Linked DNA regions of Luteitalea sp. TBR-22. The protein of the gene in region 1 interacts with the protein of each later gene in a pairwise test. Links are inferred from orthologs where the notes say so. Each region holds a gene or a part of one and is shown in the gene's direction. Other genes may lie near its edges.

Region 1 (3,945 bases):
TCGGCCCGACGCGCAAGACGGTGGTGACCGGCGTCGAGATGTTCAAGAAGCTGCTCGACGAGGGCCAGGCGGGCGACAACATCGGGGCGCTGCTGCGCGGCATCGACAAGGAAGCCGTGGAGCGTGGGCAGGTGCTGGCCAAGCCGGGGTCGATCACGCCGCACACCAAGTTCAAGGGCGAGGTCTACGTCCTCACGAAGGAAGAGGGCGGCCGGCACACGCCGTTCTTCAACGGCTATCGTCCGCAGTTCTACATCCGGACGACCGACGTGACCGGCGTGGCGAAGCTGCCCGAGGGCGTCGAGATGGTGATGCCGGGCGACAACGTGACGATGGAGATCGAGCTCATCGGGCCGGTGGCGCTGGAGAAGGGCCTGCGGTTCGCCATCCGCGAGGGTGGCCGCACGGTGGGCGCGGGCACGATCACCGAGATTCTTCAGTAAGTCGCCGGCGGCGCCGGCGACTTACCGGGTAGGGCCGGCTCTCCGAGCCGGCCGTCTGGACAACGGCTCACGGCTCTCGGCGCAAGACTCAGAAACCCTCCAGAGGCCGCAGCATCTGCGAGCTCCCTGAGCCCTGAGCCCGAAGCCCTGAGCCAGTAGTCCGGAAGTTGAGAAGACGATCATGAGAGACATCGTTCAGCTCGCGTGCGGCGAGTGCAAGCGTCGCAACTACAGCACGACGCGCAACAAGAAGAAGACGACCGAGCGGCTGCACATGAAGAAGTTCTGCCGCTTCTGCAAGTCGCACACGGAGCACAAGGAGAGCAAGTAGCGCCGGATTGGTCCGGCGTGTGCTCTCAGGGTTGGTTGCCACCGGCCGGGTCCGGTGGCGGAGTTGCACAGGCCAGTAGCTCAATTGGCAGAGCACCGGTCTCCAAAACCGGGGGCTGGGGGTTCGAGTCCCTCCTGGCCTGCCACACCCGCCGGTGGACGGCCCGAGCGCGTATCGCCTCGACTGCGATGCGCGCCCGGGCGTCTGCACTGAAGGAACCGCAGCGTGAAGACCGCGATGGTGGACAACGTCAAGGACGCACAGGCAGGCCGTCGCGAGGCGGAAACGCCCGTGGTGGCGACCGCCGGCCCGCTGGGCTGGTGGGCGCGCGGCAAGGATTTCCTTGCCAAGGTGCGCGAGGAGGTCGGGCGCGTCACCTGGCCGACGCAGCGCGAAGTGCAGGCCACGACCATCGTCGTGATCGCCTTCTCGCTGGTGATGGGCATCTACCTGTTCGCGGTCGACGCAGCCTTCAACAAGCTCGTCGAGTGGATCTTCCGCAGCTTCGGAGGGGCGGCATGAGCGAGGTGCAGGAAGGCGCGGCATCGCCGGGGCCGTCGCTCAGCTGGTACATCGTCCACACGTACTCGGGCTTCGAGAACAAGGTCAAGGAGTCGCTCGAGCAGCGCGTGCAGGCCTACGGCCTCGAGGACAAGTTCGGCGAGGTCCTCGTGCCGCAGGAAACGGTCATGGAGATGCGCAGCGGCCGCAAGGCCGAGATGCGCAAGCGCATCTTCCCCGGCTATCTCTTCGTCGAGATGCAGATGACCGACGACGCGTGGCACGTGGTGAAGAACACCCCGAAGGTCACCGGGTTCGTGGGAGCGGGCGCCAAGCCGACGCCGCTGACCCGCGAAGAAGTGGACAACATCCTCGCGCAGGTGCGCGAGAGTGCCGAGAAGCCCAAGCCGAAGTACCACTTCGAGAAGGGCGACCAGGTGCGCATCAACGAGGGGCCGTTCACCAACTTCAACGGCACGGTGGACGAGGTCAATACCGAGCGCAGCACGCTGAAGGTCATGGTGACGATCTTCGGGCGGTCCACGCCGGTGGAGCTCGACTTCCTGCAGGTCGAGAAGCTCTAGGCCCGGAACGCAGCAGGGACGGTTCGAAGACACATGGCCAAGAAGGTTCAAGCACTCGTGAAGCTCCAGATCGCCGCCGGCAAGGCAACGCCGGCGCCCCCTGTCGGGACCGCGCTCGGTCCGCAGGGCGTCAACATCATGGACTTCTGCAAGAACTTCAACGCGAAGACCGCCGGCCAGGACGGTCTCATCATCCCCGTGGTGGTGACGGTGTACGCCGATCGGTCGTACACCTTCGTGCTGAAGACGCCGCCCGCTCCGGTGCTGCTCAAGCGCGCCGCGAACGTGCCCAAGGGCTCGGCCGAGCCGAACAAGAACAAGGTCGGCACGGTGACCAAGGCGCAGGTCGAGGAGATCGCGCGCCTGAAGCTGCCCGACCTGAACTGCGAGTCGCTCGACGCGGCCATGCGCAGCGTGGCCGGCACGGCCCGCTCGATGGGCCTCGACGTCGTCGGCTGACAGGTGGTACCCCGCGCAATTTGAGGTTTCACATTTCAAATTACGGGGATTCGACACAACGTGGGAGGCCGCTCGTCGGCCGACTGCACCACGGAGGTAGCACATGCCCACTCCCGGGAAGAAGTACGCGGCGGCGCGCGCGCAGGTCGAGGAGCGCCCGTACGTGCTGGATGAGGCCATTCCCCTCATCCAGAAGCTGAAGTACACGAAGTTCGACGAGACCGTCGAGGTCGCGATGCGCCTTGGCGTCGATCCCAAGCATGCCGACCAGATGGTGCGTGGCACGGTGGTGCTGCCGCACGGGCTCGGCAAGACCAAGCGGGTGCTGGTGATCGCCAATCCCGAGAAGCAGCGCGAGGCGGAAGCCGCCGGCGCCGATGCGGTGGGCGGCGAGGAACTGGTCGAGAAGATCTCGGGCGGCTGGACCGACTTCGATGCGGTCGTGGCGACGCCCGACATGATGCGGGCGGTGGGGCGCCTGGGCAAGGTGCTCGGCCCGCGCGGCTTGATGCCCAATCCGAAGACGGGGACGGTCACGACCGACATCACCAAGGCCGTGCAGGAGATCAAGGCGGGCAAGGTCGAGTTCCGGGTGGACAAGACCGGCATCGTGCACGCGCCGATCGGCAAGGTGTCGTTCCCGACCGAGAACCTCCTGGCCAACGCGCACGCCCTGTTCGACAGCGTGATGAAGGCGAAGCCCGCGGCGGCCAAGGGCAAGTACCTCAAGAGCCTGACGGTCAGCTCGACCATGGGCCCCGGCGTGGCGATCGACACCTCGCATGTCGAGTCGCTCGTCAAGTAGGGAGAGAGACCATGGCTGTATCTCGCGCTGACAAGCAACTGGAACTCGGCCAGCTCACGGAATCCTTCGGGAAGGCCGAGAGCCTGATCGTGATGGAGTACAAGGGGCTGAAGGTCCCCGAGGTCACCGAACTGCGCCGGCAGGTGCGGGCCGTGCAGGGCTCGTACAAGGTGGTCAAGAACACCCTCGCTCGCCGCGCCATGGCGGGCACGCCCTTCGAGGCGCTCACGCCCCACTTCACGGGCACGACGGCGGTCGCCTTCAGCGGCGACGATCCGGTCGCGCTCGCGAAGGTGCTGACGACGTTTGCCAAGACGGCCCCGGCCCTCGTGCTGAAGGCGGCGGTCGTGCAGGGCGACGTGGTCACGGGTCCCGCCGTGAACGAACTGGCGAACATGCCGGGCAAGCCCGAGCTGTACGCCAAGCTGCTGTACCTGCTGCAGGCCCCGATGGTCCAGATCGTCAGCGTGCTGAGCGCGGCGCCGCGGGACCTGATGAACGTCCTGTCGCAGGTGGAGAAGAAGAAGGGCGAGTAGGGAGGGATCGCCGGCGCGGCCGGCGGTCATACACGAGGTCGCTGTCAGCTATCAGGCATCTGCTGTGTCCCGGTCATGCGGAACGTCAGCGATGGAGACCGTTGATAGCTGAAAGCCGGACGCAGAGCGCTGATAGTCGACAGTAAGGAGATTCGGACAATGGCAGACGTGACGCAGGATCAGGTGGTCGAGTACATCAAGAACATCTCGGTGATGGAGCTGTCCAAGCTCGTCAAGACGCTCGAGTCGGAACTCGGCGTTTCGGCCGCGGCGGCGGCCCCGGTGG
Region 2 (3,979 bases), 640 kb from region 1 along the record:
GCGACCGAGCTCGACGTGCTCCGCAAGGAGCGCGACGAGGCGGCCGACCGCCTGCTCCGCCTGCAGGCCGAGTTCGACAACTACCGCAAGCGCCAGGATCGCGAGCGCCGTGAACTCGGCGACCACTTCGCGTCCGAGCTCCTCGGCGAGTTCCTGCCGGTGCTCGACGACGTGGAGCGCGCGCTGGCGGCAGCCACGGCCTCCAGCGAACCCGTCCTGGCAAGCCACCGGCAGGGCCTGGAACTGATCCACAAGCAGTTCCTCGAGTTGCTGAAGCGCCGGCAGGTGGTGCCCATCGAGGCGGTCGGCGCCGACTTCGACCCGAACGTCCACCAGGCGGTCGGCCAGGAGGTCAGTGCCACGCATCGCGAGGGTGAGGTGATCGAGGATCTGCGCCGCGGGTACCGCCTCGGCGACCGCCTCCTGCGGCCGTCGATGGTGAAGGTGGCCACGCGTGGCTAAGCGGGACTACTACGAGGTCCTCGGCGTCGAGCGCACCGCGACCGAAAAGGAGCTCAAGAGCGCCTACCGCAAGCTCGCGCTGCAGTACCACCCCGACCGCAACCCGGGCGACCACACGGCCGAGGAGAAGTTCAAGGAGGCCGCCGAGGCCTTCGCCGTGCTCGGCGACAAGGAGAAGCGGGCGGCGTACGACCGGTTCGGGCACGCCGGCGTCGGGGGCGCGGGCGGCCCGCAGTTCGACCCGAGCACCTTCGCCGACTTCGGCGACCTGTTCGGCGGACTCGGCGACGTGTTCGGGTTCGGTGACCTGTTCGGCGGCGGCGGTCGTCGTCGCGGTGGGCCGCGGCGCGGCTCCGATCTGCGTTACGACCTCGAGATCACCTTCGAGCAGGCGGCGCGCGGCCACGAGATGCAGCTGCAGATCCCGCGCGAGGAGACGTGTGAGACCTGCAAGGGATCGGGCGCGGCGGCGGGCACCTCGCCCGAGACCTGCAGCCAGTGCAGCGGCTCGGGCCAGTTGCGCTACCAGCAGGGCTTCTTCACCGTGGCGCGGCCGTGCGGCACCTGCCGCGGCACCGGCCGGGTGATCGCGTCGCCGTGCGGCACCTGCCGCGGCGCGGGTCGCGTCACCCGCGAGCGCAAGCTCACGGTGCGCATCCCGGCTGGCGTGGCCACGGGGCAGCGCATGCGCCTGAGCGGCGAGGGCGAGCACGGCACGGGCGGCGGCCCGCAGGGCGACCTGTACGTCGTGTTCCACGTGGCCGAGCACCCGTTCTTCCACCGCGAGGGCGACGACCTGCACTGCGAGGTGCCGGTGCAGTTCACGACGCTGGCGCTCGGCGGCACCGTGCACGTGCCGACGCTCGACGGCTCGCACCCACTCGAGATCCCCGAGGGCACGCAGCCGGGCACGAGCCTGCGCGTCAGGGGCAAGGGCATGCCCAACGTCTCGGGCCGCGGCCACGGCGACCTGCACGTGATCGTCGGCGTGCACGTGCCCAAGAAGCCGTCGCGCGAGGTGCGCGAGGCGCTCGAGGCCCTGCGCGCCGTGCTGCCCACCGACACCGGCGATGCCGCCGCGCGCGATCGCGGGCAGGAGGACAAGCCGTTCTTCGAGCGCGTCAAGGACATGTTCGGCTGAGTCATGTCCACCAGAACCTGGCCGGTGCTCCGGCTCGCATTCGCCGCCCCGCTCGACGAGGCGCGGCAGCAGCAGTTGTGGCTCGACGTCGACGACTGCGGCGCCTCGGCGCTCGACGAGGACGGTGACGTGGTGTCGCTGCACTTCACTGCGGCAGCGGATCGCGACGCGGCGCTCGACCTGCTCGCCACCCGTGGGTGGCTGGCGCAGGCCGCCATCACCACCGAGGACGTGCCCGACGAGGGCTGGGCTGCCCGCTCGCAGGCCAACCTGCCCGCCGTGCGCGTCGGCCGCGTCGTCGTGGCGCCGCCGTGGGACCTGCCGTCGCCTGACGCCCTCGGCGACGCCCTGCTGATCGAGATCGAGCCATCCACCGGCTTCGGCACGGGGCATCACCAGTCGACGCGGCTGTGCCTGCGCGCCCTGCAGGCGCTCGACCTGGCCGGCCGGCGCGTGCTCGACGTCGGCACCGGCTCGGGCGTGCTGGCCGTGGCCGCATGGAAGCTGGGCGCGGCCGAGGCGGTCGGCGTCGACAACGATCCCGACGCGGTCGAGGCTGCCGAGGACACCCTGCGTCGCAACGCCGTGCCGGCGGGCGCCGTGCGAGTCGAGGTGCGCGGGCTCGACGACCCTGCCCTGCTGCCAGCCGACGTCGTGTGCGCCAACCTCACCGGCACCCTCCTGCGCCAGCAGGGAGCGCGCGTGCAGCGCCTGGTGGCGCCCGGCGGCCGCGCCGTGCTGAGCGGCTTCACCGAGGACGAGGCCCGCTGGGTGCGCGAGGCCTTCGACGACTGCGACGTCGAGGCCACCCACGAAGAAGAGTTCTGGATCGCTTACGTCATGCGCCGCCGCAGCGCCGCGTCCCAGGCGTAGCGGATCACCGAGAGCGCCGCCAGCGCCACGTGCTCGGCCCGCAGCGTCACCGGCATCATCGTCCAGGGACGCCATCCCGCCGCACGGGCGGCGTCGACTTCCTCGTTCGTCCACCCGCCCTCGGGCCCGATCGCCAGCGCCGTTGCCTGCGGCGGGCTCGGCACCTCGCCGCCGTGGTCGCCCGACACGGCGGGCTCGGCGAGCCAGAGCCTCGTGGGCACGTTCGTCAGCGCCGTGCCGACCGCGTCGGCCAGCTCGCACGGCGCCGCGATCGTCGGCAGCACGGCGCGGCCGCACTGCTTGGCCGCGGCGACGGCGACCCGCTGCCAGCGCTCGTGGGCGGCAACGGCGGCCCGTGCCGGGACGTTGGTGCGCGCGCTCACGACCGGCAGGATCGCCGTGGCCCCGAGCACCGTCGCGTCGCGGACGACCGCGTCCATGGCGTCGCCCTTGAGCAGCGCCTGCACGATGACGATCGGGGCGGGCGGCTCCGGGGCGGCCGCGCGGGCCCCCTGCACGGCGAGCACGCTTCCCCCGGGTGCGACGCGCTCGACGCGCGCCGCATGCAGGGCGCCGCGGCCGTCGAACACCTCCACCGCGTCGCCCTCGCGCAACCGCAGCACGCGCGCGAGGTGCAGGCTCTCGCCGGGTGGCAGCACCACCGTCGGTGCGTCGTGGGTCAGGTCCGGCGCGAAGAAGCGATGAGGCACGGCGTCGTGAAAGGCTGAGGGCCCCCGTCCGCCGAAGCGGCGACGCCGAGAGCCGGGAGGACTTGCCCGCCGAAGCCTTGGCGAAGGCGGGTATACTCAGGCCCCGGCATGCTCTTCAAGGGCCAGACCCTCGGCAAGTATCGCATCCTGTCACCACTGGGAAGCGGCGGGTTTGGCACCGTCTACCTCGCGCGCGACACCTGGCTGGACAAGCAGGTGGCCATCAAGGTGCCCCACCGGCAGGGCCTCGACTTCTCCGAGCTGCTCCGCGAGCCGCGCCTGCTGGCCAGCGTCAACCACCCCAACATCGTCGCGATCACGACGGCCGACAAGCAGGACGACGTCTTCTTCATCGTGATGGAGTACGTCGCCGGCGAGACGCTGGAGAGCGTACTGGAGCGTGAAGGTGCGCTCGACCTGCCGCGGGCGCTCGACTACACCGTGCAGATCGGCAATGCCGTCGACCACGCGCACAAGCAGGGCGTGATCCATCGCGACCTGCGGCCGGCCAACGTGCTGGTCTCCGAGAACGGGATGCTCAAGGTGGCCGACTTCGGCACCTCGCGCTTTCTGGAGATCGCCGCGCACGGCACGACGGTGATCGGCAGCCCGGCGTTCATGGCGCCCGAGCAGTTCCAGGGCAAGGCCGTGTTCGCGTCGGACCTGTACTCGGTGGGCATCACGATGTACCAGATGCTCACCGGCGAGTTGCCGTACGACCCGCCGCCGCCCTCGGCGCTGCACAAGCTGCTCACCGGTGAACTGGTGACGCCGCCGCGATCGCGCAATCCCG

What was found. Proteins that work in one complex are often made in the same cells at the same time.
Region 2: the proteins of rplK (region 1) and TBR22_RS16455 interact in binary tests that used the Escherichia coli proteins (3 or more experiments, as listed by UniProt). The link is inferred for Luteitalea sp. TBR-22 from one-to-one orthologs.

The regions. Positions count from the first base shown.
Region 1 is NZ_AP024452.1:4,557,682-4,561,626, reverse strand. The notes cover bases 708-3,605. They hold rplK (50S ribosomal protein L11), read left to right. Parts: upstream 708-1,892; coding sequence 1,893-2,318; downstream 2,319-3,605. Other genes in these bases: rplJ (50S ribosomal protein L10), read left to right, coding at 3,135-3,605; rplA (50S ribosomal protein L1), read left to right, coding at 2,422-3,123; nusG (transcription termination/antitermination protein NusG), read left to right, coding at 1,293-1,859; secE (preprotein translocase subunit SecE), read left to right, coding at 1,000-1,296; rpmG (50S ribosomal protein L33), read left to right, coding at 708-774. Outside these bases: tuf (elongation factor Tu), read left to right, coding at 1-443; more of rpmG, read left to right, coding at 625-707; more of rplJ, read left to right, coding at 3,606-3,659; rplL (50S ribosomal protein L7/L12), read left to right, coding at 3,819-3,945. UniProt on the Escherichia coli protein: Forms part of the ribosomal stalk which helps the ribosome interact with GTP-bound translation factors.
Region 2 is NZ_AP024452.1:3,920,945-3,924,923, forward strand. The notes cover bases 610-3,541. They hold TBR22_RS16455 (50S ribosomal protein L11 methyltransferase), read left to right. Parts: upstream 610-1,606; coding sequence 1,607-2,476; downstream 2,477-3,541. Other genes in these bases: dnaJ (molecular chaperone DnaJ), read left to right, coding at 610-1,603; TBR22_RS16460 (16S rRNA (uracil(1498)-N(3))-methyltransferase), read right to left, coding at 2,437-3,186; TBR22_RS16465 (serine/threonine-protein kinase), read left to right, coding at 3,295-3,541. Also shown: nucleotide exchange factor GrpE, read left to right, coding at 1-462; more of dnaJ, read left to right, coding at 455-609; more of TBR22_RS16465, read left to right, coding at 3,542-3,979. UniProt on the Escherichia coli protein: Methylates ribosomal protein L11.